Regions from separate parts of the Kitasatospora sp. NPDC048296 genome, predicted to be linked through region 1. Evidence: riboswitches for the same ligand, from Rfam matches in the RefSeq annotation. Region 1 holds a riboswitch; each other region holds the start of a gene.
The links. Region 1 has a riboswitch for cyclic di-AMP ahead of ACGF12_RS18060 (NlpC/P60 family protein). Riboswitches for the same ligand answer to the same signal wherever they lie in the genome.
Positions count from the first base shown of each region.

Region 2: it holds a riboswitch for cyclic di-AMP, as region 1 does, so the genes downstream of both, ACGF12_RS08405 (transglycosylase family protein) here and ACGF12_RS18060 (NlpC/P60 family protein) in region 1, are expected to answer to the same signal.
Region 3: it holds a riboswitch for cyclic di-AMP, as region 1 does, so the genes downstream of both, ACGF12_RS31930 (M23 family metallopeptidase) here and ACGF12_RS18060 (NlpC/P60 family protein) in region 1, are expected to answer to the same signal.

Region 1 covers NZ_JBICZB010000027.1:84-10,262, forward strand. Annotated here, with positions in the region: gene ACGF12_RS18040 (glycosyltransferase family 4 protein) at 15-1,151, opposite strand; gene ACGF12_RS18045 (glycosyltransferase 87 family protein) at 1,366-2,721, shown strand; gene ACGF12_RS18050 (hypothetical protein) at 2,755-3,804, opposite strand; gene ACGF12_RS18055 (NlpC/P60 family protein) at 3,954-5,000, opposite strand; gene ACGF12_RS18060 (NlpC/P60 family protein) at 5,228-6,385, opposite strand; cyclic di-AMP (ydaO/yuaA leader) riboswitch at 6,396-6,549, opposite strand; gene ACGF12_RS18065 (NlpC/P60 family protein) at 6,888-7,925, opposite strand; gene ACGF12_RS18070 (NYN domain-containing protein) at 8,125-9,633, opposite strand; gene ACGF12_RS18075 (hypothetical protein) at 9,736-9,993, opposite strand.
Region 2 covers NZ_JBICZB010000008.1:122,008-132,186, reverse strand. Annotated here, with positions in the region: gene ACGF12_RS08425 (exopolyphosphatase) at 1-888, opposite strand, end outside; gene ACGF12_RS08420 (DUF501 domain-containing protein) at 891-1,562, opposite strand; gene ACGF12_RS08415 (septum formation initiator family protein) at 1,534-2,004, opposite strand; gene eno (phosphopyruvate hydratase) at 2,195-3,484, opposite strand; gene ACGF12_RS08405 (transglycosylase family protein) at 3,751-4,548, opposite strand; cyclic di-AMP (ydaO/yuaA leader) riboswitch at 4,553-4,719, opposite strand; gene ACGF12_RS08400 (cytochrome P450) at 4,930-6,219, opposite strand; gene ACGF12_RS08395 (SDR family NAD(P)-dependent oxidoreductase) at 6,487-6,912, shown strand; gene ACGF12_RS08390 (MazG family protein) at 6,917-7,954, opposite strand; gene ACGF12_RS08385 (protein kinase) at 8,310-9,962, opposite strand; gene ACGF12_RS08380 (hypothetical protein) at 9,959-10,179, opposite strand, start outside.
Region 3 covers NZ_JBICZB010000076.1:20,566-30,744, reverse strand. Annotated here, with positions in the region: gene ACGF12_RS31940 (GNAT family N-acetyltransferase) at 57-635, opposite strand; gene ACGF12_RS31935 (hypothetical protein) at 678-1,559, shown strand; gene ACGF12_RS31930 (M23 family metallopeptidase) at 1,656-2,504, opposite strand; cyclic di-AMP (ydaO/yuaA leader) riboswitch at 2,517-2,675, opposite strand; gene ACGF12_RS31925 (YiaA/YiaB family inner membrane protein) at 2,872-3,162, shown strand; gene ACGF12_RS31920 (alpha/beta fold hydrolase) at 3,258-4,082, shown strand; gene ACGF12_RS31915 (TetR/AcrR family transcriptional regulator) at 4,157-4,738, shown strand; gene ACGF12_RS31910 (PP2C family protein-serine/threonine phosphatase) at 4,914-6,044, shown strand; gene ACGF12_RS31905 (sensor histidine kinase) at 6,366-7,592, shown strand; gene ACGF12_RS31900 (roadblock/LC7 domain-containing protein) at 7,642-8,055, shown strand; gene ACGF12_RS31895 (DUF742 domain-containing protein) at 8,052-8,399, shown strand; gene ACGF12_RS31890 (ATP/GTP-binding protein) at 8,377-9,003, shown strand; gene ACGF12_RS31885 (cytochrome P450) at 9,000-10,179, shown strand, end outside.

The sequences.
Region 1 (10,179 bases):
ACACGGCGTTGGTACTAGCCCGCCAGGAGCGAGGTCAGCCGCCCGGCCAGCAGGTCCCAGCGCCAGGAGCGCTCCACCCAGCGCCGCCCGGCCTCGCCCATCTGCCGCCGCAGCTCCTCGTCCCGCAGCAGCCGCACGATCCGCTCCGCGGCCGCCGCGGCCGAGCCGCCCGGCACCACGTACCCGGTCTCGCCCTCCAGCACGGCGTCGGGCGCACCGCCGGAGTCCCCCGCGACCACCGGCAGGCCGGTCGCCGACGCCTCCAGGTAGACGATGCCCAGGCCCTCCACGTCCAGCCCGCCGCGCCTGGTCCGGCAGGGCATCGCGAAGACGTCCCCGGCCCCGAAGTGGGCGGGCAGCTCCTCCCACGGCACCGAGCCGGTGAACCGCACCGAGTCCCGTACGCCCTTGGCGTCCGCCAGCTTCTCCAGGTCCGCCCGGTACGGGCCGCCGCCGACGATCAGCAGCACCGCGTCCGGCACGTCCGCGAGGATCTGCGGCATCGCCTCGATCAGGGTGTCCTGGCCCTTGCGCGGCACCAGCCGGGAGACGCAGACCACCACCGGCCGGTCCGCCAGTCCCAGCCGGCTGCGCACCTCGGCACCCCCCGACTCCGGGTTGAAGGTCGTCTCGTCCACGCCCGGCGGCAGCTGCACCATCCGGGCCGCGGCCTGCGGCCCGACCGCGGCGGCGATCCGCGAGCGGGTGTACTCGCCCAGATAGGTGAGCACGTCGGTGCCGGCGCCGATCCGCCGCAGCAGCTGCCGGGAGACCGGCAACTGGGCCCAGGCGGCCTCGTGCCCGTGGGTCATGCCCAGCAGCCGCCCGGCCCCGGCGCGGCGCAACGTGGGCGCCATCAGGCCGAGCGGGGCGGCGGCGCCGAACCAGACCGAGTCGCACTTCTCGGCGCGCAGGATCTCGGCGGCCCGCCGGGTGACCCGGGGTGTGGGAACCATCACCTTCGTACGGTCCCGGATCACCGGGAACGGCTGCTCGGCGTCGAACCGCCGCACCTCGCTGCCGTCCCGCCAGGTCGAGGCGTACACCACGACGCTCCCGGCGGGCTGACGGACAGCCATGTTGTGCACGAAGGCCTGGATGCCCCCGGGGCGGGGCGGGAAGTCATTGGTGACGATCAAGGTTCTGTGCATCAGGCCACGGCTCGCTCGGTCGGGGGGTGCGCGGTGTACCGCTGGGTGATCCGTACGATAGGTCAACACCATGACCCGTCGGGAACGGATCCGCGCACGGCAACCGTTTGACCCCCGGGTCAGTCCTAGTACCTAGGCCGTGGAGGACCGCGGCCCGGGCGTCCGTCTGTACGACGCCTCCGGTGAGGACGTCCGAGACGAACGAGGGAGCGCAGTGGAATTGGCCCCGGCCACCGAGCCAGGTTCTTCGCGCGGCCGCCTCGGCCGCCCGCTCGGGGCGCTCGCCGCCCTCGGGGCGACCTGGGTGGCCACCCGTACCGTGCTGGTACTACTGATGACCGGCGTGCTGAAGGCGCCCGGCGGCGACGTCACCGCCGACGTCTGGATGATCTACCACGCCTGGTACGGGGTGTTGCAGACCGGCACCTTCCCGTTCGACGACGTGACCTGGCAGTACCCGCCGGGCGCCGCCCTGGTGATCCTGCTGCCGGGCCTGCTGCCCTGGTCGTACCTGGTCTCCTTCTGGGTGATCTGCGGGATCGCCGACGCCGCCGCGGCCGCGCTGCTGATCCGCACCGGCCTGCGCAAGGGCAGGGCGCTGACCGGCGCCTGGATGTGGGTGGTCGCCGTTCCGCTGCTCGGCCCGATGATCTACAACCGCTTCGACCTCCTGGTCACCGCGCTCACCCTGGCCGGCCTGCTGGCGCTGATCCGCCGCCCGGCGGTCGGCGGGCTGCTGCTGGGCCTGGGCGGAATCGTCAAGATCTGGCCGCTGCTCGGCCTGATCGGCACCCCCTCCGGCCGTCGCACCCGCCGCGCCTGGACGCTGGCCGCGGCCACCGCCGTCTCGGTGGGGTTCGTGCTCGCGGCCGGGATGAACGGCGCCTTCGACTTCCTGACCTTCCAGGCGGACCGCGGCATCGAGGTCGAGTCGGTCGGCGCGCTGCCGCTGCACTTCGCCCGGATCGCCGGGGCCTGGGACGGCAAGGTCACCATGAACTACGGCTCCCCCGAGATGCTCGGGCCGTGGGTCGGCGTGATCAGCAAGGTGATGTTGGCCGGCACCGTGCTCGGCTTCCTCTGGCTGCTGCTGTGGCGCTTCACCGCCCGCCGCCGCAACGCGGCCACCATGTACGACGCCGCGCTGTGCGCGCTGCTGGTCTTCGTGGTGACCAGCCGGGTGATCAGCCCGCAGTACCTGGTCTGGCTGATCGGCGTCGCCGCGGTCTGCCTGACCGTACGCGGCACCAGCCAGCGCCCGGTGGCGCTGCTGATCCTGATCGCCTGTCCGCTGACGCTGGTCGAGTTCCCGACCATGTTCACCCAGATCCTCGCCAGCGACCCCTGGGCCATCACCGTACTGACCCTGCGCAACCTGCTGCTGCTGACCGCCGCCGTGCTCTCCGGCATCCGGCTCTGGCGCTCCACCCGCGCCGCGGCGGCCCTGCCGCCCACCGTGGTGCTGGACAAGGCCCCGGCGCTGCCGGCCGCCTCCTCCTACCCGGTCCGCCCGGGCATCGCGTACGAGCAGGACCTGCTGGACGGCATCGACCACCCCGCCGGCCGTTGACCCTTGGGCCCGGCCGGGCGCCGGCCGCCCTGGCTAGGCCTTCAGGGACGAGACCTCGGCCAGCCAGAGCGCGGTGAACCCGGCCAGCCCGACGCCCAGCTCACCGCGCAGCAGCCGGTCGATGCGGGGCTCCCGCTCCTCGCCCTGCCCGTCGCCCGCGCCGACCGCCCGGTAGAAGGCGACCAGCCGGTCGGTCCCCCAGCGGCTGGCGATCAGGTCGCAGGCGAGCCAGGACTGCTCGTAGGCCTGGGCGATGCCGGTGGCACCGGCGGTGAAGTCCGCGTCGACGGGCAGCGCGGTGGGCAGCTTCCCGGCCGCGACGTCCCGGGCCAGCTCGGGGGCGATCTGCTGGGGGCGGCGGCCGGAGTCCCGGTAGGCGGTCCAGTCGGCGACGCCCTCGGAGAGCCACAGCGGGGTCCAGGCCCGGGTGTCGGCCCTGGTCGCGACGTGGGTGGCCTCGTGGGTGACGACCACCTGCCGGCCGAAGTCGCTGAGCCGCCCGAACGCCTCGGGGTTGACCACCACCCGGTCCGCCGGGGTGTGCCAGGGCGCTCCGGGGGCGGCCACGGTGACCGCCGCCATGCCCGTCCAGCCCGCCGGGTCGGCTTCCAGCAGCTGGGCGAACTGGTTCTCGGTGGCCGGCAGTTCGAGCAGTAGCCGGCCCGGCCAGGCGCCGCCCCACACCGCGCTGACGGCCGGCACCGCCTTGTCCCCGACCGCGACCAGCCCGGCCGGGTCCGGCCCCTCGGCCAGGCCGAGCACCAGGCAGTGCGCGCCGGGGGCGGTACGGGCGGGGCCGAGGTCCCACAGCGCCGGGGGCCCGCTCGCGGCCTCCTCCCGCTCGACCCGCCAGCCACCCGCCTCCCGGACCAGCGCGATCCGGCGCGGGTACACCACCGGGTACTCGTCGTAGCCGGCGATCCGCACCGCCAGTTCGACGGAGGCGGTCAGCCGGTCCGGCCCGTCGGCCGCCGACGACCCCTGATCGGGCGACAGCACCAGGTTGCGGTAGACCGCCTCGGCCCCCGTGAGCCCGGACCGGGCGGGCAGCGAGCGCGCCCGCGCCGCCAGCAGATCGGCCACCTCGGCCCGCTGGTCGGCCGGCCGCCCGGGTGCCGGCGGCGCGGCCGGGGGCAGCGACAGCTGGGTCAGCCCGCCGGCCGCCAGCAGCAGCGCGGCGCGCCGGGACAGTACGCGACCGGGTATCTCGGCCGGGCCGGAGGTCGTCGCGCTCAGAGCCGGACCACTCCCGCGACCGGCATCGCGTTGACGCTCTCGTACCGCACCTTGGCTCCCGGGTAGGGGGCGTGCACCATCACCCCGCCGCCGGCGTACATCCCGACGTGGTGCATGTCCCGGTAGAAGATCACCAGGTCTCCCGGCCGCGCTTCGGAGAGGCTGATCCGCTGCCCGGCGAAAGCCTGGGCCTGCGAGGTGCGCGGCAGGGTCACTCCGGCCTGCCGCCAGCTGTAGTACATCAGACCGGAGCAGTCGAAGGCGCGGGGCCCGGTGGATCCGTAGACGTACGGCGAGCCGATCATCCGCACCGCGGCGGCCAGCGCGGCCGCCCCCCGCTCGGAGGCGGCCGGGGTGGTGCCGAGGTCCAGCCGGTCGGTGCCGCGGGTGGCGCGCCGCTCGGCGTCGTTGGCGTCCTGGACGAGCATCCGGGCCCGCTCGGCCGCGCCCAGGCTGTTGAGCAGCTTCTGGGCCTTGGCCAGCCGCTGCTGGATCTGCTGCTTGTTCTCGGCCAGCGAGCGCCGGGCCTGGTCCAGTTCCGCGAGCTTGCCCGCGGTCTCGGTGCGGCGCTGGTCGAGCGTGCGCTGACGGCTGACCAGCTCGTGCAGCGTCTCCCGCTGCCGCTCGGCGGCCTGCCCGAGGGTGCGGGCGCGGGCGAGGTAGGACTCGGGGTCACTGGAGAGCATCAGCTGGGCGGTCTGGGTCATCCCGCCGCCGCGGTACTGCGCCCCGGCCACGGTCGCGAGGTCCCCGCGTAGCTGGTTGAGCTGGTCCTGGCCGGCGGCGACCTCGCCCTGCAGGAGCGCGGTCTCGCTCTGGAGCCGCTTCTGCGCCTCCTGCGCGGCGTTGCACTTCTCGGACGCCCGCTCGGCCTCGTCGTACAGCTGCTCGACCTGCGCCTTGACGTCCCTGAGGTCGGGCGTGCCCGGTGCACCGGGAGCGGCCTGGGCGCTGCCGCCGGCCGTCACACTCAGGGCCGTGGTGGCGGCCGCGGTCAGCACCAGCGCACGGACGAGCAGTGGGGAACGACGGTGCACGGACATGGCGGCAGCGGCTCCAATCCTGCGGCGCGGCCCCGCGGCCGCGCCCCAACGGGCGGCCGTCGAGCGGGAGTCCGGTGGCAGACGTTAGCGAGTCCGGGCAAGCGAGTCCAAACCCCTCCCGACCCGAATATTTGACCACTAATCGGACATTCGCCCGAGCCGCCGGAAAAGCCGCAGGCCCGGCCCTCCGCAATGGAGGACCGGGCCCGAAACGGCCTGGGCGGAGATCAGACCCGCACGATGGAGGCCAGCGGCATGTTGGAGACCGCCTCGTAGCGGACCGAGGCGCCCGGCTTGGGCGCGTGCAGCACCTGGCCGTTGCCCGCGTAGATGCCGACATGGTGGGCGTCGCTGAAGAAGATCAGCAGGTCGCCGGGCTGGGCCTGGGAGATGTCCGAGCCGATCCGGGTGCCGGCGCCGGCCTGCTCCTGCGAGGTGCGCGGCAGCGACACGCCGACCTGGTTGAACGCCCAGACCATCAGGCCGGAGCAGTCGAAGGAGCCCGGGCCGGTGGCACCCCACACGTACGGGCTGCCGACCTTGCCCGCGGCGGCGGCCAGCGCGGCGGCACCGTGCGAGCTGCCGGGGGCGGCCGGCTTGGCAACCGGCGAGGAGGAGGTGGCGGAACCCGAGGAGCCCGAACCCGAGCTGATGTCGGTACGGCCGCTGTCGCGCGAGGCACGGTCGGCGGCGGCCTGCTGCTGGGCGGCGGCCTTCGCGGCGGCGTCGGCCTGGGCCTTGGCGTCGGCCGCGGCCTTCTCCTCGGCCTGACGGATCGCCTGACGCTCCTGCTCGGTCAGGGTGTTGAGCAGGTCCTGCGCGGCCTTCAGCTTGTTCTGGACCTCCTCCTTGGAGGTCTTCAGCTGCTGGGTGGTGGACTCCAGCTCGGCGAGCTTGCCCTGGGCCTCGGTGCGGTCCTGGTCGAGCTTGCGCTGCTCCTCCTGGAGCTGCTTCAGCTGGTTCTTCTGGGTGTCACCGGCCTGGTTGAGCGCACCGGCCTGGTTGAGGAAGTTGTCCGGGCTGGTGGAGAGCATCAGCTGGACGGTCGGGGATATGCCGCCGTTGCGGTACTGCTCCCCGGCGATCTCGGCGAGCCCGCCCTGCATGTCGGTCACCTGGGCCTGCTGCCGGGCCACCTGGTCCTGCAGGCCGGAGACCTGCTTCTCCAGGGCCTGCTGCTTCTCCTGGGCGGCGTTGTACTTCTCGGTCGCCTGCTCAGCCTGCTCGTTGAGCTGGTCGACCTGCTCCTTGACCTGGTCCTTGGTCGGCTGCGGGTCGGCGTGCGCGCCGGACTGCGCGGAGAGGGCAACGGCTGCCGCGGCGACACCGGTCAGGATCGAGACACGGGCGCGGCTGGCGGGCTTGGGACGACGATGGGACGCCACGAAGGCGGACTCCTTCTTCCTACGGCCGCCTACCGGGTGAGCTGACGGGTTCGGGCCGGAAGCATGCCCTACGACGCCTCACGGCCGTTCCACCGGCCGACCTGGCGCCGATTCACCCCGGAGGAACGTGGTTCCCCGGCTCCGCTCCGCAGCGCCCCCGACCACTGGGCTCCCCTGTCGGACAGTCGCTTCGACCTGCCCCGCTGTTTCGCGAACTCGACGGTAACCACCGCCGCCACCCAGGCTGGGTGATCGACAGTGCGGTGGTTCGGGGCACGACCCTAGTAACTGAACCGTGATCCGTTCAAATCCTTGTCAGAAAAAAGACGGAAGATTACCCGTGTTCTTTTGTGAAAATGACCGATGGTGATCGCCACCGCACGCAAAGCTGATCAGGTCTCACCGGCCGACCACGGAACAGACAAGCCCGAAGCGCCACCCCCGGCAGGAGGGTGGCGCGGATCACAGGGCCGGAACCCGGACTTTCGGGCGTGTCGGGGCGTCAGACCCGGCGGATCGTGTTGATCGGCATCGCGTCGGCCTTCATCACCTTCACCACGTCACCGGTGTGCGGCGCGTGGACCACCATGCCGTTGCCGATGTACATCCCGACGTGGTGCCGGTCGCTGCCGTAGATCACCAGGTCGCCCGGCTGGGCCTGGTCCAGCGAGGGCACCCGGGTGCCGACGTTGCCCTGCTCCTGCGAGGTGCGCGGCAGCGAGACGCCGGCCTGGGCGTACGACCAGACCATCAGGCCCGAGCAGTCGAAGGTGCTCGACCCGGTGGCGCCCCAGACGTACGGCGAGCCCTGCTTGCTCATCGCCTTGGCGACGGCCACGGCCGCGTAGCCGCTGGCCGGCGGCAGGCTGCTGAGGTCGACCCGGGCCGTGCCGCGCGAGGCGCGGTCGTCCTGCTGCTGCTGGGCCTTCAGCGCGGCGCGGTCGGCGGCACTGAGCGAGTTCAGCAGGTCCTGCGCGGCCTTCAGCTTCTGATTGACGTCCGACTTCGCCTGGTTCAGGTCCTTGGTGGTGGAGTCCAGCGAGGACAGAACGGCGGCGGCCTCGGCCTTCTCCTGGTCCAGCCGTCGCTGCTGGTCGAGCAGGCTCTTGAGCGCCTCGGTCTGGCTGGCGCTGGCCTGCTGGACGCTGGAGGCCTTCTCCAGGTAGCCGGACGGGTCGGAGGAGAGCATCAGCTGGACGGACGGGTCGATGCCGCCGGTGCGGTACTGGTCGCCCGCCACCTCGGCCAGGCCCGTCTGCAGCTGGGTCATCTGGTCCTGGCTGCGGGCCACCTGGTCCTGCAGCTGGTCGGCCTGCTTGCGGAGCTGGTCGGCCCGCTCCTTGGCGCCGTTGTACTTCTCCGCCGCCTGCTCCTGCTCCTGCTGGAGCTGGTCGATCTGCGCCTTGACGTCGTCCTTGCTCGGCTGCGGCGCCGCGTGCGCGCCCACCTGGGCGGAGAGGGCGACCGCGGTCGCAGCGGCAGCGGTGAGCACGGAGACCCGCGCGCGGCTCGGCTGCTTGGGACGGCGGTGGGAGGCCAAGGGACCGGCTCCTTCTTCCATCGGACTCACCTGATCGGATGAGATTCCGGAAAATAGGTTTGACGCCAGACCCTAGTGAAGATCTATCCGTTTTGCCACTCCCCGAAGGCGTGAACTCCGGCCCCCATGCTGACTTCACGGGATCCGCACACCCTCGCAAAACGGACACTGCCCGGACTTCACACCGTCCGACCCGAGGTCAGGGCCGGGCCAGCCGGTTCAGCAGCAGCACCGAGGCCACCGGGCGCGCGCCCGCCTTCCGCACGCCCTCCGCGACCTCCCGGTCGGTGGACACCACCACCACCGGACGGCCCTGCGGCTCGGCCCGCACCAGACGACGGATCAACTCGTCCGCGGTCTCCCCGGTCCGACTGAACCGTACCCGAACCCCGCGCGGTGGCGCCATGATCACCGGAACGTCCAGGTCCTGCCCGTCGAACACACAGGTGACCTCCGCCTGGGTGCGCTGCGCCAGCATCGCCAGCCCGCCCAGCAGCCGGATCCGCTGCTGCTCCAACGGCAGCGTCGGATAGCCGGTCTTGGTCACGTTGTAGCCGTCCACCACCAGGTGAACCTGCGGGATCGCCAGCAGCTGGTCCAGCAGCGCCGGATCGTCCTCGGCCAGGCCGCGCCGAGCCACGTCGTGCGGCGAGGCCGCCCCCGGCACCACCGCCTCCACCAGGTCCGCCGGGCGGATCTGGGAGACCGGCAGCGCCAACTCCCGCTGCAGCCCCTGCGCCGACTGCAGCACGGTGTCCAGCAGCAGCCGCAGCCGCATGTCCTCGACGCCGCGCCCCTCGCGGGCCGAACGGCGGCCCTGCTCGGCGGCGTTCTCCAGCTCGGACACCCGGTGCCGCAGCCGCCGCGCCTCGCTCTCGGCCGCGCTGCGCTCGGTCACGGCCTGCGCCTTCGCGGCCTCCAGCTCCCCGGTCACCCGCCGGGTCTCGGCCTGCGCCCGGCGGGTGTCGCTCTCCAGCGAGCGCACCTTCTTGCGCAGCGACTCGGCCTCCCGCCGGACGCCCTCGAACTCCGCGCGCTGCCGGTCCAGGTCGGTCCGCGCGGCCGCCCGCACCTCGGCCAGCTCGGCCTGCAGCTTCTCCACCAGCCGGGTGGCCTCCGCGGCCGCGTCCTCGGCGCCCGCCCGCTCGGCCTCCTCGCCGGCCTCGGCGACCAGCCGGCTCCAGCCGGCCGAACGCACCAGGTAGGCGGCGGCTGCGACGTCCATCGGATCGGCGGCGCTGGGAACGGTGCCCGACTCCAGCGCCTTCACCAGATCCGGCTGGCCCAGCCGCAGCCGCTCCGCTATCCGCACCCGGAAGGCCGGCTCGGACTCCAGCGCCGCCGCCAGCGCGGTGGCCGCGTACTTGGCGCGCCGCGCGGGGGTGAACTTGACGTACTGACGCAGGCTCTGCGGCAGCTCCGCGGGCGGCAGCCCGCCCAGCGCGTCCGAGGCCAGCCCGACCACCCGCCGGCGCACCCCCTCGGGCAGCGGCCGTTCGAGCTTCTCGACCGCAAGCTCCGAAGCGGCGTCGGCATCACCGGAGTCACCTGAGTCACCGGACTCCGCGGTCTCCGGGGCAGCGGCCGCCGGGAGGGGGGTCTCCGTGAGCGGGGTCTCCGACGGGACCGTCTCGGCGCCCGGCTCCGGTGCCGGCGCAGCGGGCTGAAGCCCCTGCGCTTCGGCGGGCTCCTTCGCTGCGTCCACCACGTCCTCGGCTCCGATCCTGGTCCAGCGGGTGCGGCCGCGGCCGCCCCTGTCGTCACGCTCCGTGCGTCTTGTCTGTATTGTCCCGTGCGGCGGGGATCAGCCCTACGCGGCGGGGGCCTCCGCGCCCTCGGCGCCCGGACGGGCCACCAGCTCGACCTGGTCCACCGCGTTGCACCAGCGGCAGCGCACCGACTCGATCGTCTCGCTGAGCACCTCGGTCTCCTCGACCTTGGATTCGCCGGCCAGGTCGAAGTGCAGGAACTCGGTCACCCGCGCGGTGCGGGTCACGTCGAAGCGGGTGAGGTTGCTGCACAGCGTGCAGCGCCAGCGCGTCTCGGCGGTCAGAGCGGGGACGGTCATCGGGGATCCTCTCGGCTGGTCCCTGGGTGGGCTAGGCGCTCCCCCCGGAGCCCCGGCGTCGGCGGCGGGAGGCGGGAATGCCCGCCCCCAGCCTATTGCCTGGGGCAACCGTCACGACCACCGGTTGCCGGAACAGTGAGGGCTAGTCCACCTGCCGTAAACCGCCGTGTCACCTGCGCCGTCCGG
Region 2 (10,179 bases), on a different contig from region 1:
CACGACCACCTCGGCGGCGCCGGTCCGCTCCATGATCTCCAGCAGCTCCAGCGCCCCGGCCGCGATCACGTCCACCCGGCCCGGGTGGATCGAGGGGATGGTCGCGCGCTCGGCGTGGGTGGCGCCGAGCAGCCGGCGGGCGATCCCGGCGACCTGCTCGCGGCTGATCCGGGAGTGGTGGATCCGCTCGGAGTCGTACTCGGGCAGGTCCTGGGCGATCGCGGACACCGTGGTGACCGTCCCCGCGAGACCCACCAGGGTGGCCGCGCCGGTCAGCGGGACCACCTCCTCGGCCTTGTCGAGCTCGGCCCGGACGTGCGCCCGGGCTTCGGCGATCTGCTCCTCCGAGGGCAGCTCGGCGCCGCCGAAGTGCCGCTCGGTGAGCCGCACGCAGCCGATGTCCACCGAGCGCGCCGCCTGCACGTCCGCCCCGCCGAGCACGAACTCGGTCGAGCCGCCGCCGAGGTCGAACACCAGGTACGGCGCGGGGAACTGGCCGCTGGTCAGCTCCTTGGTGGCGCCGATGAAGGACAGGTGCGCCTCCTCCTCGCCGCTCACCACCTCGGGCTCGACGCCCAGGATGTCGCGCACGCCCTTGACGTACTCGTCGCTGTTCTCGGCGTCCCGGGAGGCGCTGGTGGCGACGAAGCGGGTGCGCTCGGGGCCGACGCCGAAGCCGGCGATGATCTCCTTGTACTCCCGGCAGGCCGCGAAGGTGCGGGCCAGCGCGTCCGGGTGCAGCCGGCCGGTCCGGTCCACGTCCTGGCCCAGCCGGTTGATGATCATCCGACGGTCGAGGTCGGTGATCGCGCCGGTCTCCGGGTCGAGGTCGGCGACCAGCAGGCGGATCGAGTTGGTGCCGCAGTCGATCGCGGCCACGCGGGTCATGCTCACTCGGACTCCTGCTCCCGGGCGGATTCCTCGGCGGAGCGCTTCTTGGCGGCGCGCTCGGCCGTCTTCTGCTGCTTGGCCGCGATCACGGCCTCGTGGTCCTGCTCCTTGGCGCGGTTGCGGGCGACCCGCTCACCGGCCGCCTCGACCTCGGCCGGGGAGACGCACGGGCCCTTGGCCCACCAGTCCTCCAGCATGCCGATCGCCTCGTCGCCGAGCGGGTTGACGCCCTCGCCGGCCGCCAGCGAGTGGCCGACCAGCACGTGCAGGCACTTCACCCGGTCCGGCATGCCGCCGGCGCTCGGGAAGCCCTCCAGTACCTCGATCGCGTCGCGCCGGGCGATGTAGTCCTCGTGCGCCTTCTGGTAGGCGGCGGCCAGCTCCGGGTCCTCGGCGAGCCGGGCGCTCTGCTCCTTCATCACGCCTTCCGCCTCCAGGGTGCCGATCAGCGAGGCGGCCTTGGGGCAGGTCAGGTAGTAGAGCGTCGGGAACGGCGTGCCGTCCGGCAGCCGGGGGACCGTCTCCACGACGTCGGGGTTGCCGCAGGGGCAGCGGTGCGCGACACCGCGCAGGCCGCGCGGCACCCGGCCGAGCTGGGCGGCGATGGCCGCGACGTCGGCGTCGGAGACGGCGGGGTGGTTCTCAGTGGTCATGGGGGGTGGGGTCTCCAACGGGGGACGGGGGGAGCGGACGGGGGGTCGCGGGGGCCAGCGCGACGGTGTCGGCGGCGTCCACCGAGTCCCAGACGCTGGCGTACCAGGGCTTGGCGGCCGCCTGGGCCGAACCGCCGGAGGAGGCGGGTGCGGCGGGCGCGGAGGGCTGGACGGCCGGGCCGGCCGGATTCACCGCGATGTACGGGGTCTCCCCCGGCACCGCGTAGTGCAGCCGGGCGCGGGCCTGCGCCTTGACGTACTCCGGGTCCTGCCAGCGGGCCTTGTCCCGGCGCAGCTGGTCGACCTGCTGGCGCACGTGGTCGGCCTTCGCCCGCTGGGCGGAGATCTCGGCGCGCTGGGAGATGAACTGCCGCGTCGGGTAGGCGAGGATCGCCACCAGGGAGCAGAGCACCAGGACGAGGACGGTCGCCCGGCTCGTGAACCGGGGTCGGGCCGCCAAGCCCGGGATCCTCCAGCCAGCCATCTCCCGTATCCCCTCCTGGTCGCGACGGTGCCCCGCCGTCCACCCTACGGGGTGTGCGGCGGGGCACCGGTCAGGCTTGCGCTGGCTCGGCTGCTCAGCCCTCGTACTTGCTGTGCTCACTCGCCTGCGGAGCGACTGCGCCTACTGGTCCGCGGAGCGACTGTGCCTACTGGTCCGCGGAGCGGAAGCGCGGGAAGGCGCCGCGGCCGGCGTACTCGGCGGCGTCGTCGAGGATCTCCTCGATGCGCAGCAGCTGGTTGTACTTGGCGACGCGCTCGGAGCGGGCCGGGGCACCGGTCTTGATCTGGCCGCAGTTGGTGGCGACGGCCAGGTCGGCGATGGTGACGTCCTCGGTCTCGCCGGAGCGGTGCGACATCATGCAGCGGTAGCCGTTGCGCTGGGCCAGCTCGACGGCGTCCAGGGTCTCGGTCAGCGAGCCGATCTGGTTCACCTTCACCAGCAGCGCGTTGGCGGTGCCGGTCTCGATGCCCTTGGCCAGGCGGGCCGGGTTGGTGACGAACAGGTCGTCACCGACCAGCTGGACCTTGTCGCCCAGCTTGACGGTCATGGCCTTCCAGCCGTCCCAGTCCGACTCGTCCAGCGGGTCCTCGATGGAGACCAGCGGGTAGGCGGCGACCAGCTCGGCGTAGTACTCGATGAGCTCGGCGGCCGACAGGGCCTTGCCCTCGAACTGGTAGGCGCCGTCCTTGTAGAACTCGGAGGCGGCGACGTCCAGGGCCAGCGCGATGTCACGGCCGGGCACGTAGCCGGCCTTCTGGATGGCCTCGGTGATGAGGTCCAGGGCCTCGCGGTTGCTGTCCAGGTTCGGCGCGAAGCCGCCCTCGTCGCCGAGGCCGGTGGACAGGCCGCGCTCCTTCAGCACGCCCTTGAGGGTGTGGTAGACCTCGACGCCCCAGCGGACGGCCTCGGAGAAGGACTCCGCGCCGATCGGGGCGATCATGAACTCCTGGATGTCGACGTTGGAGTCCGCGTGCGAGCCGCCGTTGAGGATGTTCATCATCGGGACCGGCAGGACGTGCGCGTTCGGGCCGCCCAGGTAGCGGAACAGCGGCAGGTCGCTGGCCTCGGAGGCGGCGTGCGCGACGGCCAGCGAGACGCCCAGGATGGCGTTGGCGCCGAGCGAGGACTTGTCGGGGGTGGCGTCCAGGTCGAGCATGGCCTGGTCGATCAGGCGCTGCTCGGTGGCGTCGTAGCCGACGAGCTCCGGGCCGATCTGCTCGATGACGGCCAGGACGGCCTTCTCGACGCCCTTGCCGAAGTAGCGGTTCTTGTCACCGTCGCGCAGCTCCAGCGCCTCGAAGGCGCCGGTCGAGGCACCCGACGGGACGGCGGCACGACCGGTGCTGCCGTCGTCGAGGCCGACCTCGACCTCGACCGTGGGGTTGCCGCGCGAGTCGAGGATCTCACGGGCTACGACGACATCGATGGACGGCACGAGGCATCTCCTTGCGGAAGCAGGGTCCGGCTGACGGTGGTGCTGTCAGCGGGACGATTGCGGAGTCGTTACGACCCAGAGCCTAACCGCCCGGACTCCCAGGGCCACGTTGGCCTCGGTCCCGTCTCAGCGTGTGGCCCTACTACCCCCCGGTAGTTCACCTGCTTGTCCCAGCTTGTCCCCCCGGCGCGGACGAATGCGGACGAAGGAGGCCGGGCGCGGCCCCCTTCGTCCCCGGGGTGTTGTTCGAGGTCCTACGGACCGGTTCAGCCGAGGTGCAGGACCTGGCCGGGCATGATCAGGTTCGGGTCGCCGCCGACCGTGCCGCGGTTGCCGTCGTACAGCGCCTGCCAGCCGCCGGACACGCCCTGGACGGCGGCGATGCTCGACAGGGTGTCACCGGAGTGGACGGTGTAGTCGTGGCCGGCCGGGGCGGCCTGGGCCGGCTGGGCGGCACGCGGGGCGGCGTGCTTCGGAACGTACTGCTGGACCGGCTGCTCCGCGGGCGTTTCGGCCTGCTTCGGGGCGGCGTGCTTCGGTGCGTACGGCTGGGCGGGCTTCGCGTCCGCCTTGGGGGTCTGCTGCTTCGGAGCCTGCTGCTTCGGGGCCTGCTGCTTGGGCGTCTGCTGCTGGGGGGCGGACTGCGGCTTGGCGTCCGAGGAGGTGTCGACCGCGGCCGGGGCACCGCCCTTGCTCAGGCCCGCCTTGACGGAGCAGACCGGCCAGGCGCCCGGGCCCTGGGAGGCCAGCACCTTCTCGGCGACCGATATCTGCTGGCCCTTGCTGGCCTGGTTGGCCTGCGGCGCGTAGGCGGTGCCGCCGTACGCCTTCCAGGTGCTGGAGGTGAACTGCAGGCCGCCGTAGAAGCCGTTGCCGGTGTTGATGCTCCAGTCGCCGCCGCTCTCGCACTGGGCAACGGAGTCCCAGGCGGAGGCCGGGGCGGCGGAGGCGCCGGTGGCGGCGAGGAGCGGCATCGCGAGTCCGACGCCGGCCACACCGGCGACGGCGATGGCCTTCTCGGCCTGGGTGCGACGACGGTGACGGCCAGTTCCAACGAACAGCATGAAGGGTCCCTCTCCGCACGCCTGCGAGGTGAGCTGTCGGGTTCGGACCGGGAGGTGGCCCGGCCGCCGTGCGCGGAAACGTTCCGCTCGGGCGGCTTCACCCCAAGCCGTGGAGGACGGCAACAAACCTGGTTCCCCCGCCCCTGCCCAAGGGTCTGGTCGGTTTCCCGTGGCGCGGCGGGCAGGATTCGGCGTTCCGCGCACGAGGTCCGCAGCTGCGAACTCCAGGGAGACTAGACAGATCCTCAGACCGATCACAAGCTCATATCGTCGACATCACACCGGAATTACGGCACGTGATCAATCGCCTACCAACTGCACCTGTTTGTCCGGATTGATGGGCGTTCACACCGTCATCAGGAGGGTGTCAACGACGCCCAGTCAGCGTGTCGGAGCCTCAGGAAGGGCATGTGGAGACCGGATCTCGGGACTGAATTCGACCGGAAGTTCGCGCAATCCACGCATGATCAGGCCACCCCGCCAGCGGAGATTCTCCGGAGTTTCAGCCAGTCGCAGATCGGGAAGCCGGGAAAGCAGCGTGGCCAGCGCGACACGTCCTTCGAGCCGGGCCAGCGGGGCGCCGATGCAGTAGTGGATGCCGTGCCCGAACCCCAGGTGGGGATTGTCGGTTCGGGCCAGGTCGAGGGTGTTCTCGTCCGCGAACCGGTCCGGGTCGCGGTCCGCCGCCGCCAGTACCACCAGCACCGGATCGCCCACCGGGATGTCCACCCCGCCGATGGTCAGCGGCCTGGTCGCGAACCGCCAGGTCGCCAGCTCCACCGGCCCGTCGTAGCGCAGGAGTTCCTCGATCCCGGTCTCCAGCAGCGCGGTCTCCCCGCGCACCACCGACTCCTGCAGCAGCGCCCGCTGCCCCGGGTTGCGCAGCAGCGCGTACGTCCCGTTGCCGATCAGGTTGACGGTCGTCTCGAAACCGGCGAACAGCAGGATGAAGGCCATCGCGGCCGCCTCGTTCTCGGTCAGGTGCTCGCCGTGGTCACTGGCCCTGATCAGGCCGGAGATCAGGTCGTCACCGAGATCGGCCCGCTTGCGGTGGATCAGCTCCAGCAGGTACGCCCGCATCCGCTTCACCGCCCGCCCCACGCCGCCGCGTTGGCCCCCACCATGTCGGATCATCATCCCGGCCCAGTCACGGAAGTCGTCCTGGTCCTCGGCCGGCACGCCCAGCATGTCGCAGATCGCGTAGATGGGGAGCGGGAAGGCGAACTCGTGGATCAGGTCCGCCGAGCCGCGCTGCGCGAAGCCGTCGATCAGCCGGTCGGTGAGCTGCTGCACCCGCGGCTCGAACTCGGCCACCCGGCGCGGCGTGAACGCCTTGGACACCAGCCGGCGCAGCCGGGTGTGGTCCGGCGGGTCGATGTTCAGCAGGTGGGTCATCAGGTCCGCCTGGCGCTCCCCCGGGATGCCCACCCGGCCGGTGCGGTGCGCCTGCTCGCTGTGGTGCGCCGGGTTCTTCGACAGCCGGCTGTCCGCCAGCGCCTGCCGGGCGTCCGCGTACCGCGTCACCAGCCAGGCCTCCACGCCGCTCGGCAGCCTGGTGCGGTGCACCGGGGCGTGCTCACGCAGCCAGGCGTAGGCCGGGTACGGGTCGGCGGCGAACTCCCAGGTGAAGAGCTGCGGGGCGGGCTGGGCGGCGTCGGACTGAGCAGGCATGGGTCGACCGTAGCCGCTGGGTCGGGCGCGTCCCGACCGTTCCCGACCGTCAACACGTCGCGAACGGCGCGCGAGCGGGTCGCCAACGCTCCGTGGACGGCCGGTGGACGGTCCGTGGACAGCTCTTGGACAGCTCTTGGACAGGTGGCAGGCGTGAGTCTGGTCACCTGCGGGGTAATCCCTGTTGCGGAGGGTCAGGTCGTGCCTACGATCCTCCGCAGTATGCGTGGGCGCCGGTGCGGTGTCGCCCACAGGGAGGAGCAGACCATGCGGGTCAGCGGGGCAGTCGTCGTCATCGCGGTACTCGACGGCGGTTCGGGAGCCGGCCTCGCCCGCCGGTTCACCGCGGCCGGCGCCGCCGGGATGCTGATCGCCGACACCCACGTCGGTGTCGCCGAGGACCTCGCCGCCGAACTCGACCGGCCGGGCTGCCCCGTCGTCGGCGTCGGCGCTGACATCCGCCGCCCCAGCGACGTCGCCGCCCTGGTCGACACCGCCGAGAAGCACCTCGGGCCGATCGACCTCTTCTGCGTCGCCGGCCCGAACGGCGAGCGGATCGTCTCCCTCGCCGACCTGCCCGACCACCTCGACCTGGAGCGCCTCGCCGAACTCCTCGCCCTGGTCGGCGAGGCCATCGGCGAGCTCGTCCCGCCGCAGCGGCGCCCGACCGGGCACACCGCCACGGCGGCCTGAGCCGCTACTCCGGCTTGAGCCCCTCGGCCGCGCGCACCGCGTCCCGGTAGCCCCGCGCGGCCGAGCGCAGCGCCGCGTCCACGTCCACCCCGGCGTCGTGCGCCCGCTGCGCCACCGCCAGCAGCAATCGGCCCGCCGACTCCGCGGTCAGCTCCGCCGGCAGCTCGTACGGCTCGTCCGGCACGCCCTCGAACCCCGCCCGGCGCACCCGGGACACCAGCTTCGCCGCGTACGCCAGCGCCGGCAGCCCAGCCGGCACGCCGTCCAGCACCGACTCCCGGTCCGCCTTCTCCGCCGCCTTCAGCTGCTCCCAGTTCGCCTCCACCTCGGCGGCGCCCTCGGCCTCGACGTCCCCGAACACGTGCGGGTGGCGGTACACCAGCTTCTCCACGATGTCCCCGGCCACGTCGTCGATGGTGAACGGCCCGGTCGGGTGCTCCTCGGCGATCCGGGAGTGGAAGAACACCTGGAGCAGCACGTCGCCCAGTTCCTCGCGCAGCGTGTCCCGGTCCCCCTCCTCGATCGCCTCGACCAGCTCGTACGCCTCCTCGACCAGGTACTTCACCAGGCTCTCGTGCGTCTGCTCGGCGTCCCACGGGCACCCCCCGGGCGAGCGCAGCCGGTCCATCACCGACACCAGGTCCAGCAGCCGCGAACCGGGCAGGTCGTACGAACCCGGCAGCACCTCGATCTCCGGCACCTCCCCGGCGTGCTCCACCGCCAGCCGCGCCAGCGCGTCCGTCAGCCCCGGATCCCCGTCCGGGCTCCCCAGCCACACCGTCGGCCCCGCCCCGGCCGGCTGCTCGGTCAGCATCCGCGCCAGGGCCGGCGCCGACTCCGCCGCCGCCACCTCGACCGCCACCCCGGCCTGCCGCACCGCGGCCACCTGCGGATGCCCCTCGTCCCCCACCAGCACCCGCCCGGCCGACCGCAACGCCTCCCACGCCGGCCACGCCAGCAACCCGGGGGCCACCCGGTGGGTGGTGGTCAGCAGGATCAACTTCGCGCCCGCACTGTTCGTCGGCACAGCATTCGTCGTCACACCTCGAACCTACCCGCCCCTCGACGGAAGGGCCGGGCCGCGGGCAGACCCGTCGCCCCCGGTGACTTCCCGCCCCCGAACCCGGCTCCCGAACCACACGCTCAACCCGCCCCACCGCCCTCCGGCACCCACGGAAGATCGGGCCCCGATCTGGCGGACCGCCAGGCCGGACCCACCGACTGGCACAGGACGTCGAACCGGTCGACCTCCCGCTCCTGCACGAGCGGCAGACGGTTGACACCAAGCGGCAGGCGAGGGCGGCGGATTGCCAGGAGCAAGGAGCCGGAGCCAACACCACGAGCGAGCTCGGACCCGAGCCCACCGACTCCCCGCTGCCGCAGAAACGGGTCGGGGGTCAGCGCGTGGGGGGCCAGGGGGTGGAGTGGTGGGGCTGAAGGGTGGTGAGGGATTGGCGGAGGCGGCGGACGGAAGGGTGGTGGGGGCCGTCGCGGCGTTCGCGTTCGAGGAGGACTTGGAGGAGCCAGTGCCAGGCGTTCTGGGGGTCGCCGGTGGCGGCGAGGTGGAGGCCGATGCGTTCGCGGAGGTCGTAGGCGCGCTCGGGGTCGGTGTCGAGGCCGGATTCGAGGCGGGCGGTGTGGGCGGCGAGCAGGACCTGGTACTCGGCGAGGGCTTCAGGGCCGTGGCCGAGTCGGTCGAGGCAGAGGGCGGCACGGTAACGGTGGTCGAGGCCCTGGGGGCCGTGCGGGCCACCGTCCGCGGTGGCGGCGAGGCGGCGGTACTCGGGGAGGGCCTGCTGGGGGTGGCCCTCGTGGAGGAGGGTGCGGGCGTAGATGGTGCGGATGGTGCGGACCAGGGGCGCGCTCTCGCCGAGGTCGGCCTCGGCGCGGGGCAGCAGGCCGGCGGCGAGGCCGAGGACCTCGGCGTGGCGTCCGGCGTCGACCAGGTCGGAGAGGCGGGCGCACTCCGCGCCGAGGTCCGGGCCCGAGGGGACGGCGGGAGGTGTCGAAGGGGCGGGAGGTACGAGGAACGGCCTCGGCTCCGAGCGGACCACCGGGGCGGCGGCCGCCACGGCCGACGGCTGCGGCTGCGGCTGGTGCGGGTAGCGGAAGGGGCGTGCGGGGTCGGGCAGCGGTGTGAGGCGCGGCTGCAGTGCGCCCTCAGTCGGGGGCAGCAGTGGGAGCAGCTGCGCGTACACCGTCTGGGCGTCGGCGGGGCGGTCGGCGGGCTGCTTGGCGAGGAGGTCGAGGACCAGTCGTTCCAGCGACTGCGGCACCTCAGGGCGCAACTCGCGCAGCGGGACGGGCGGTTCGTCGACGTGTCGGCGCAGGACGCCGAGGGCGGTGGGCGCCCGGAAGGGCTCCTCGCCGGAGAGCATCTCGTGCAGCAGGCAGCCCAGCGAGTAGAGGTCGCTGCGCGGGTCGGTGGTGGCGGCGAGGGCCTGCTCGGGGGCCATGTAGGCGGGGCTGCCGATGGGCACGCCGGTGAGGGTGAGACGGGTGGTCTCGGTGTCGAGGGCGGTGGCGATGCCGAGGTCGAGCAGGACGGTGCGGCCGTCCGTGCGGACCATGACGTTGCTCGGCTTGAGGTCGCGGTGGACCACCGGGATGGCGTGGACGGCCGCCAGTGCCCCGCAGAGCTGGGCCGCGACGGCCACCGCGCGCTCGACCGGGAAGGGCGCGTCCTCCGCGATGAGGTCGGCGAGGCTGACACCGGGGACGCGCTGCATGACGAGGTAGAGCTCGCCCTCGTCCTCGCCCGCGTCGAAGACGGTGACCAGGCCGGGGTGGTCGAGCGCGGCCGTCACTCGGCACTCGCGCAGGAAGCGGCGACTCAACTCGTCGCCGTGACGGCGGCGTTCGGTGCTCGTGGCGCCGGTGCCGAACCCGCTGCCGGAGCCGCCGGGCAGCAGGTGTTCGGGGCGGAGCAGTTTGACGGCGACCGGGCGGTGCAGCCGTTCGTCCTGCCCGGCCCAGACCTGGCCCATGCCGCCGTGGCCGATCTTCTCGGTGAGCCGGTAGCGTCCGGCGATCAGCCTGGTGCCGGTCACGAGCCGCCCTCGCTGGCCTGACGTCGCAACAGTTCGCCGAGTTCACGCAGGTCGTGGGCCGTTTCGGCGGCCGGGGCGGGGGCCGGGACCGCGGCCGGGGCGGGGGCCGCGGCCGGGGCGCCGTACCCGGGCACGGTGGCCGCGTACGGCGAGACGGCCTGCGGTGCGTACGGCGAGCCGACCGGCGGCCCGTACGACGGAGCGGCCGGCAACACGG
Region 3 (10,179 bases), on a different contig from region 1:
CGGGGGACCGGCGGATCGGGGGTGGGGTTAACCCCCGGCCGGGCCCGCTTCCGGGGTCAGGACGGCACCGAAGGGCCGGGCCACTCGTCGACGAGCATCGAGTACAGGTACGAGTCCGACCAGACGCCGCCCTTGTACAGGTCGTGCCGCACCCGCCCCTCCAGCTGGAAGCCGAGCCTGGTGAGCACCTTGGCGGAGGCCGTGTTGTCCACGTCGACCCGGGCGGCCAGCCGGTGCAGCCCGAGCGGGCCGAAGGCGAGCTCGCAGAGCAGCCCGGCGATCTCGCCCGCGTAGCCGCGGCCCCACACCCCGCGGCTCAGCACGTAACCGAGGTGAGCGGAGCGGTACTTGCCGAGGGTGAGGCTGGCGTGCGCGATCGGCAGCGCGTCCGCCGGGTCCTCTGCGTCCTCCCGCCGGACGACGGCGAGGCGGTAGGTGTCCCGCTCCTCGGCCATCGCCTCCTCCAGGTACAGCTCGATCTGGTCGGCGCAGGTCTCCCGGTCGCGCGGCTCGAAGGGGAGGTAACGGGTCACCTCCGGGTCGCTGTACAGCGCGTGCAGCGCGTCCACTTCCTCCGGGGTGTGGTGGTACTCGCGGATGGCGAGCCTGGGGCCGGTGAGGCGTACGGGGACCATGGCTGCCGACCCTACCCCCGTCCGACGGCTACCGTTCGGAACATGAACGACGAAGACCTGCGGCTCGCCCCGCGCACCAGGGCCGCCGACCTGCTCGACTGGGCGGCCGAGCAGGACCGCGCGCCGGTGGCCGAGGAGCCGCTGCGCACGGTGCTGGCGCTGCTGGAACTGGGCGAGGGCAGGATGCACGACGGCTGGCCCGAACTGACCTCCAACGCGGTGGAGCACCTGCTGTACGAGCGGCTCCACCTCTACGTCCAACCCGCCCCGGAAGCGGACCCGCTCGCGTACGGCGACGCCGTACGGCTGCTGGTCGACCACCAGCGGGCGGCGAAGCGGCTCAACGCCAAGCGCCAGGAGCGGCTGCACGCCGAGGCCGAGTGGCAGGGCGAGGTCGCGGCCGGGCTGCTGCGCCGCGCCGACCTGGTCACCTGGCCGCGGCTGTACGCGGTGCTGCTGCACGCCCACGGGGTGGACACCACGGACGAGGCGGCGGTGCGGGACTGGCTGGCCGGCTTCGCCGGGCTGGGCGAGGAGGAACGGCTGGCCGGGTTCGAGGCGCTGGTGCCGACCGGCTGGCTGGACGAACCGGACGAGCAGGGCTGGGGACCGGGCCGGGTGCTGTCGGTCGGCATGGCCACCGACGGCGCGCGGCGGCTGCTGGAACACGGCCTGATGCGGCGCAGCTACCGCAACCTGGCAGAGCTGAACGCGCTGGGGCGGCCGATGCCGGACGAACTGGCCGGGGACTTCGGGGAGTTCGAGACGGCGGCGGCCGAGGTGGCGCTCGACCTGATCGGCGAGTGGACGGTGCCGGGGCTGCCGCGGCTGCTGGTGGAGGAGTTCCCGGAGCTCGCGCCGGAGCCGGGGGCGGAGGAGATCGACGCCTACCTGGCGCAGCTGCCGGCGGAGTCGGCGGAGTGAACGGCCGAGGGCCCCGGGTGTCCGGGGCCCTCGGGCGTCGCGTCAGGGCCCCCGGTTCCCGTCGGGGGCTCCCGTCAGGGGTTCAGGTGGTTCCCGTCAGGGGTTGAGGCCGCGTTGCTGGAGCCAGGTCTCCGGGTCGACCGGGGCGCCGCCACCCGGGCGGACCTCCAGGTGCAGGTGCGGGCCGGTGACGTTGCCGGTCGCGCCGACCTTGCCGATCTGCTGGCCGGAACCGACCGCGCCGGAGCCCTTGATGATCGAGGAGAGGTGGCAGTACCAGATCTCGGTACCGTCGGGCAGGGTCTCGACGATCCGGTAGCCGTACGCGCCGGACCAGCCGGCCGAGGTGATGGTGCCCTGGCCCACCGCGTAGACCGGGGTGCCGGTGTCGGCGGCGAAGTCCAGGCCGGTGTGCAGGTGGGCCCAGTAGCGGGCGCTCTGCCCGTAGTGGGCGGAGAGGTTGTAGTCCTTCACCGGCAGGGTGAGGGCGGCGGCCTTTGCGCGCTCGGCCTCGTCGGCGGCGCGCTTGGCGTCGGCCTCCTTGGCGGCGGCCTTCGCCTCAGCCTCCTTCGCGGCCTCCAGACGGGCGCTCTCCTCGGCGGCGGTGCGCTGGCTGTCGGCCTGCTGCTGGATGCGGGCGGCGAGCGCGAGGCCCGGGTCGGCGGCGAGGGTCACCGGGGCCTCGTCCGCGGCCTCGACGGCGGGCGCGGCGGCCGGGGTGGCGGAGGCGAAACCGGTGGCGCCCAGGGTGGCGGCGACGGCGGTGACGCCGAGCAGCGGGGAGGCCCCGCGGGTCTGACGCGGCATCCGGTGGCGGTTGGCCTCGGCCTCCGGGGCGAAGTCGTCGGTGCCGAGCGACTCGGTTCCGTCCGGGCCGGGGTGGTCGAGGAGCTGGGTACCGGCTGCGGGGCCGGCCGGGTGTGCCGGGGTGTGCGTCGACGCCACGGAGGCGCGCTCCTTTCCTTCCTTCGCGCCTACCGGGTTAGCTGACGGGTTCGGAGCAGGAAGGTCTCCTACGGCCGGGCCGGGGCCCCGCCGATTCACCCCAAGGAACGTGGTTCCCCGGCTCCCTGACCTGCCCGGAGGCCGGTCGGCGGGATTAGGCGACGGCGCACGGTGCCGTCTGGGTACGGCATTGACGACCGCGCTGCGTTATCAAACGTTAATCCTAGGAGGCCCTGATTCCAAGCCATCCGTCCGGGACGACTGGGGAGCAGGTGGTCGGACGCCGACGAACGAACCGTCATTCGCCCAGCCCATCTGAGTACTCCTACTCATGTGCGACCCGGCCGCACCCCCACATCCTGACGGCATGAGCGCACCGATGCAGTCACGCACCACGGCCGCGTACTTCGTCCAGGCCGTCCTCTCGTTCGCGATCTCCGGCTCGGCCCTCGCCGTCGGGGTCGCCCACCTGCCCGTCGGCGGGTGGACCAGGGCCTTCCTCGGGATCGGCCTGCTCTACACCGTCACCTCCGCATTCACGCTGGCCAAGGTGATCCGGGACCGGCAGGAGTCCTCGGACACCGTCGCCCGGGTCGACCAGGCCCGACTGGAGAAGCTGCTCAGCGAGCACGACCCGTTCCGGGCCGAGGGGGTCTGAGCCGTCCCCGGGACACCGGGGGAAGGGGTTGACGGCTAAGGCTATTAGCCATAGCTTTATGGCTATCGGCAGCACCGACCCCGTGGAGGACCACCGTGAACGGCACCATCACCCCGAGCACCCAGTACCTCGACGTCCCCGGCGGCCGGATCGCCTTCGACGACACCCGGCAGGGCGACGGCACCCCCGTCGTCCTGCTCCCCGGAATGCTCGACAGCCGCCGCGCCTACCGGCACCTGCACCCGCTGCTCACCGCCGCCGGGCGCCGGGTCATCACCATGGACGTGCGCGGCTTCGGCGAGTCCTCGATCGTCTGGGACGACTACAGCCCGGCCGCCGTCGCCACCGACGTCCTCGCCCTGCTCGACCACCTCGGCATCGAGCGGGCCGTCCTGGTCGGGCAGTCCTACACCGGGGCGACCGTGGTCAAGCTCGCCGGGGACGCGCCCCAGCGGGTCGCCGGAATCGCGCTGATCGACGCCTTCGTCGAGCACCGGGCCAACGCCCTGATGCGCGGCGTGATGGCCGTCATGGGCAGCGCGATGGTCCACTGGCCGGCTGTCTGGGGCTTCTACCTGCGCAAGATGGCCTTCCCCGGCCCCCGACCCGCCGACCTCGACACCTACGTGGCCGGGCTGGTCGCCGACCTGCGCACCCCCGGGCGCAAGACCGCCACCCGCGGACACGTCACCGGGGACTCCGCGCCGATCGGCTGGTGCGCGGCCGTCCGCTGCCCCTCGCTCGTCCTGATGGGCAGCAAGGACCCCGACTTCCCGGACCCGACGGCCGTCGCCGAGCGGCAGGCCGCGGCGCTGGGCACCCGGAAGGTGATGATCGAGGGGTCCGGCCACTACCCGATGGCCGACAACCCGCAGGCCGTCGCGGACGCCCTGCTGCCCTTCCTCGCCGAGCTCGCCTGAACCCGCCGAGCTCGCCTGAACCCGCTGAGCCCGCCGAACCCGCCGAACCGCAGCCGTACGGAGAAACCGAACCCATGCCCCGAGTAGGACTGACCCCGGACCAGGTCGTCGACCACGCCCTCGCCCTCATCGACGAGCAGGGCGCCGAGGCCCTCACCCTGGCCTCCGTCGCCGCCCGCGCGGGAGTCGCCACCCCCTCCCTCTACAAGCACGTCAGCGGAGGCCTGACCGAACTGCGCCGGCTGATCGCCGTCCGGGTCACCGAGGAACTGGCCGACCGGCTCGCCGAGGCCGCGGTCGGCCGCAGCGGCGACGACGCCGTCACCGCCGTTCTTCGCGCCTACCAGGCCTACGCCACCGAACACCCGCACCGCTACACCGCCCTCCCCCAGGCCCCCCAGCCCGACGACGACCTCACCCGCGCGGCCACCCGCCTCGTCGGCGTCATCATCGCCGTCCTCCGCTCCTACGGCCTCGACGGTCCCGAGGCCATCCACGCCGCCCGCACCGTCCGCTCCCTCGCCCACGGCTTCGCCTCCCTCTCCATCACCGGCGCCTTCCAACTCGCCGAAGATCTCACCACCACCCACGACCGCCTCGTCACCACCCTCACCACCGGCCTCCGCACCTGGCCGAAGGCGGAGGAAGAGGAGTAGGAAGTCGGGCCCGCCGACTTCTGGCGCAGGGCGATCGGAAGGCCGGCGGTCGGGAGGGCCGGGTTCTGGTGCGGGGCGGGTGGGGGTTGGGGGGGTTGGTGGGGGTGAACGGGCTAGTGTGGCGGGCTGACTGGTGGTCATGACAGGGGACCGCCCACGCTTGGCGGAGGTCCCGATGCCCGCACTGATGGCGAGGGTGCGGCGGTGGTACGGGCGGCTGCTGGACGGGGACATACGGGCGGGGCGGGTGGCGCTGGGGGTGCTGCTCGGGGTGACGGTGGTGCTGGGGGTACTGCCGATCCTGATGCCGTACGGGTGGCCGCCGTCGGCGTTGGTACTGCCGGTGGTGGGTGGCGGGCTGGTGCTGCGGCGGGGGCAACTGCTGGTGCTGGTGTGCGCGGCGCTGGCGGGCAGCGGGCTCGGGGCGGCGGTGCAGGACCCGCGCGGGGTGCGGCTGGGGGTGACGGTGGTGCTGGCCGCGACGGGGGCGACGGTACTGACGGCGAACCGGTTCCGGCACCGGCTGGGGCTGCGCGGCACCCAGGGCGACACGATGCTGCTGGAGCTGGCCGAGCACAACCGGACGCTGGCCCGCCTCCCGGAGCGGCTGCTGGACTGGCACTTCGACAGCGAGCTGGCCCCGGTCGGTGGCGCCTCCTTCTCCGGGGACTTCCTGCTCTGCGCCCACCGCCCGGAGGAGGACCTGCTGGAACTGGTGCTGGTGGACGTGTCGGGCAAGGGCAGTCGGGCGGCCGCCCGGTCGACCCACTTGTCGGGCGCCTTCGCGATGCTGCTGGGCCGGGTGCCGCCGGAGGCGTTCCTGCCCGCCGCCAACGACCACCTGGTCCGGATGGGCTGGGAGGACGACTTCGCCACCGCCGTCCACCTGGCGCTGCACCCGGCGACCGGCCGCTACCGGCTGTTCAACGCGGGCCATCCGCCGCCCGTGCGGTACTGCCGGAGGAACGGCTGGCAGCCCTCCGGGCACGGCGGTCCGGCGCTGGGCCTGGTGCCGGGCGCGCCGTACCCGCCGGTGTCCGGGCGGCTGGGGTACGGCGACTCGCTGCTGCTGTTCAGCGACGGCCTGGTGGAGGTGCCGGGCCGGGACCTGGACGAGGGGGTGGGCCGGCTGCTGGCCGCCGCCGAGCCGGAGGTGCGCACGCACCGGCCGCAGCAGCAGCTGGTCCGGGGCGCGGCGAGCAGGCTGGTGCGCACCGTCGCGCAGGACGTCGCGGACGACCGCACCCTGGTGCTGGTGCGGCGGCTCGGTACGGCCGGTCCGTCCGGTCCGGCCGTGACCGGTTGAGCCGCACGAGGCCCCAAGAGACAGCGCCGGCCCCGGCCGGACGACGCGGCGCCGCTGCTCCCGCACCGGACCCCGTCCGTTCCGCAACACCGTGCACACACACCCCTCACATCCCGGGACGCGAATCGGCCATCACCCGTACCGTCGACCCGGGCCGGAAGGCCCTGGACGGACGATCACGGATCTCGTCGGACTCCCGCGATCGGGGTCGAACGACGCTGGATTGACGGCGTATTGACTCGATATTGACGAGATCCGGTCACTTGGCGAGATCCGTTCACACCTACGTAGGATCATCACCCTAGAATTCGCGGCGTGACGATGACTCAGTGGTCCGTAACGGCAACCGGCGTACTCGCCGTCCTCGCCCTCGTGGCCGCCGCGCGGTACCGCGCCGTGTCCGTCACCCACCGCGGCCGGGCCGACCGGCTGCAGGACGGACTCGCCCGGCTCCAGGACCAGCTGACCGCCGAACTCTCCCGCCGGGGCGCTGACCTGGCCGCCGTCCAGCAGGAGCAGGAGCTCACCGCCTCCACCCAGCGGGCCTTCCTCAGCGTCGCCCGCCGCATCCTCGTCATGGCCCACGACCAGCAGGCGCTGCTCGACGAGATGGAGCGCACCCACGACGACCCGGCCCTGTTGGAAGGCCTGCTCAAGGCCGACCACGCCGCCGCCCAACAGGCCCGGCTGGCCCAGACTCTGGCCGTCCTGTGCGGCGCCCGGGCCGGACGGCACTGGCCGGAACCGGTCACGCTGGAGGACGTGGTGCGCGGCGCCCAGTCGCGGATCCTGCCGTTCCAGCGGGTGGTGGTCCGCAGCCGGATCGAGACCGCGGTGGTCGGCGCCGCCGCCGAGGCGCTGATCCACGCCATCGCCGAGCTGCTGGACAACGCCACCCGCTACTCCCCGCCCAGCACCCAGGTGTTCGTCACCCTGATGCCGGTGCACAACGGCGCGGTGATCGAGATCGACGACGGCGGCGTCGGCATGCCGGAACAGGCCGTCGCCAAGGCCGCCGCCGCGCTCGCCGGCGGCAGCACCCTGGAGGTCTCCCGGCTCGGCGAGGTACCGCAGTTGGGCCTGGCCGCCGTCGGCCGGCTCGCCGAGCAGTACGGCTTCCGGGTCACCCTCAGCTCGGCGCCCTCACCGTACGGCGGCGTGCGCGTCGTCATACTGCTGCCGAACGCCCTGCTCACCGAGCCGCTGCCGCCCACCGTCCCCGGCCTCGGACCGGACGACCGGGCGTTCAGCCCCGACTTCCGGCCGGCCGCTCCCGCCGGCCACCCGACGGCCGGCCACCCGTTGGTGGAGACCCCACCCACCGGCCGGCCCCCCGCCACCGGTGACACCCCGCCGCCGCTGCCCCGCCGGAGCCACCGGCGCGACCGCGCGAACCGGCCCGCCCAGCACGCCGCTCCCCCGCCGCCCGCCCCGCCGTACCGCTCGGCCCGGGACGCGCAGGCGTTCATGGCGATGTTCCAGGCCGGGACCGCCAGCGGCCGATCGGCCGCCCAGGCCCGGGCCCAGACCCCGCCCGGTCCCCACTGACCCTTCCCGCCCTGCTCCCCCCGACTTCCCCAGCCCTCCGGAGAGTTCCATGACCACCACCCCTGATCTCGGCTGGCTGCTCGCCGACATCATCGCCGTCCCGCAGGTCCAGCACGCCGTCGTCGTCTCCAACGACGGCCTGGAGATCGGCCGCAGCGCCGGCATCCCCCGCGAGGACGCCGAACGGCTCGCCGCCGCCTGCTCCGGACTGCAGTCGCTGGCCCGCGGCGTCGCGGCGGGCTTCGGCGGACCGGGCAGCGCCACCCGCCAGATCATCATCGAGTACGGCGGCGGTTACCTCTTCATCGTCGCCGCCGGGGCCGGCGCGCACCTGGCCGTGGTGACCAGCGAGGCGGTGGACGCCGGGCTGGTCGCGTACCAGATGCAGGTCCTGGTCGAGCGGATCGGAACCCACCTCACCAGCCCGCCGCGGGTCGACCACGCGGCGGGGGGCCACCGGTGAACGGGCCCGTCCGGCCCTACGTCATCACCGGCGGGCGCAGCCGTCCCACCCGGGCCGACCTGGCCATCGAGAGCCTGGTCAGCGCGTTATCCGACCCCCCGGAACTGCCCGAGCACGTTCTGCTCAACCGCGAGCACCGGCGCATCCTCGGGCTCTGCCACAGCCTGCTCTCCGTCGCCGAGGTGGCGGCCCACCTGGGGCTGCCGCTCGGCGTCGTCAAGGTGCTGGTCGGCGACCTCTGGGACCTCGGCGCCGTGCAGGTGCTCCCGCCCGTCCCGCAGGCCGAACGCCTGCCCACAACCCTCCTGGAAGAGGTGCTCGTTGGCCTCCGCCAACTCCGCTGAAGCCCCCGCCGACGTGCCGGCCGAGCCGCAGTACCTGCCGGCCTCGGTGCAGGGCGCGGTGAAGATCCTGGTCACCGGCCCGTTCGGGGTCGGCAAGACCACCCTGGTCGGCTCGCTCAGCGAGATCACCCCGCTGCGCACCGAGGAGACCATGACCGCCGCCAGCAGCGGCGTGGACGATCTGACCGGGCACAGCGGCAAGACCACGACGACGGTCGCGCTGGACTTCGGCCGGATCACGCTCAACTCCCGACTCGCGCTGTACCTGTTCGGCACGCCCGGGCAGCAGCGGTTCTGGCCGCTGTGGGACGACCTGTCGCGCGGGGCGCTGGGCGCCATCGCGATGGTCGACCTGCGGCGGCCGGACGAGAGCTTCGACGTGCTCGGCCGGCTGGAGGAGCAGCGCATCCCCTTCGCGGTGGCGGTCAACACCTTCCCGGACACACCGACCTACCCGGAGGAGGAGCTGCGCTCGGCGCTGGACGTGCTGCCGGACGTGCCGATCCTCTACTGCGACGCGCGTGACCGGCGGCAGTCCTACGACCTGCTGATCGACTTCGTGGACCACCTGCACCGCAGCTCGCTCCTGGAGCTGCAGCGATGACCGCTCCCGAGCCGCCGCAGGCCGCCGGCTGCCCGGTCGCGCACGGCGGGGGCCCGTACGCCGGCGCCTCGAACGGCGCGCCGTACGGCGGGGTCTCCAACGGCGCGGCCGCGTACGGCGGCGGGCTGCCGGTCGGCGTGCCGCTGACCCCGCTGTACGGGCAGGCCGTCGCCGACGACCCGCACGGCCTGTACGCCCGGCTGCGCGAGCGCCACGGGCCGGTCGCGCCGATCGAGCTGGAGCCCGGGGTGGAGGCCTGGCTCGTCCTCGGCTACGGCGAGCTGCTCGAACTCACCCGCAACGAGGCCCTGTTCTCCAAGGACTCGCGGCACTGGCGGGTGCCCGCCGAGGGCCGGCTCGCCCCCGACTCGCGGCTCCAGCCGATGACCGCCTGGCGGCCCACCCTGCTCAACCTGGACGGCGCCGAGCACCAGCGGCTGCGCGCCGCCGTCTCGGACACCCTGGCCCAGATCGACCACCGGCAGCTGCGCGAGACCACCGAGACCGCCGCCGACGGCCTGATCGACAGCTGGGGTCCGGACGGCACCGCCGACCTGATCGGCCAGTACGCCCGGGCGCTGCCGCTGCTGGTCTCCACCCAGCTGGTCGGCCTGCCCACCGGGGCCGGACCGCGGATGGTCGAGCTGATCAGCCACTTCGTGGACAGCGGGCCCGAATCGGTGCGCGCCGCCGGGGAGTTCCAGGAGATCCTGGCCGACCTGGTGCGCCGCCGCCGCTCCGCGCCCAGCGCCGACCTCACCTCCTGGCTGCTCGCCCACCCGGCCGGGCTGACCGACGAGGAGGCGGTGCACCACCTGGTGGTGCTGATGGTCGCGGGCAACGAGACCTGCATCAACTGGATCGGCAACACCCTGCGGCTGCTGCTGACCGACCGGCGCTTCCGGGCCACCCTCACCGGCGGCCGGCTGACCGTCTCCGACGCGCTGGAGGAGGTGCTCTGGCGCGACCCGCCGACGCAGAACTTCCCCGGCCGCTGGGCCACCGGCGACACCGTGCTCGGCGGCCAGTACATCAGCGCCGGCGACATGCTGGTGCTCGGCCTGGCCGCGGCCAACGCCGATCCGGCCGCCCAGGGCGCCGCCTCCGCCGCCCAGGGCTCGCTCGGCGGCAACCGGGCGCACCTCGCCTGGGGCGCGGGTCGGCACGTCTGCCCGG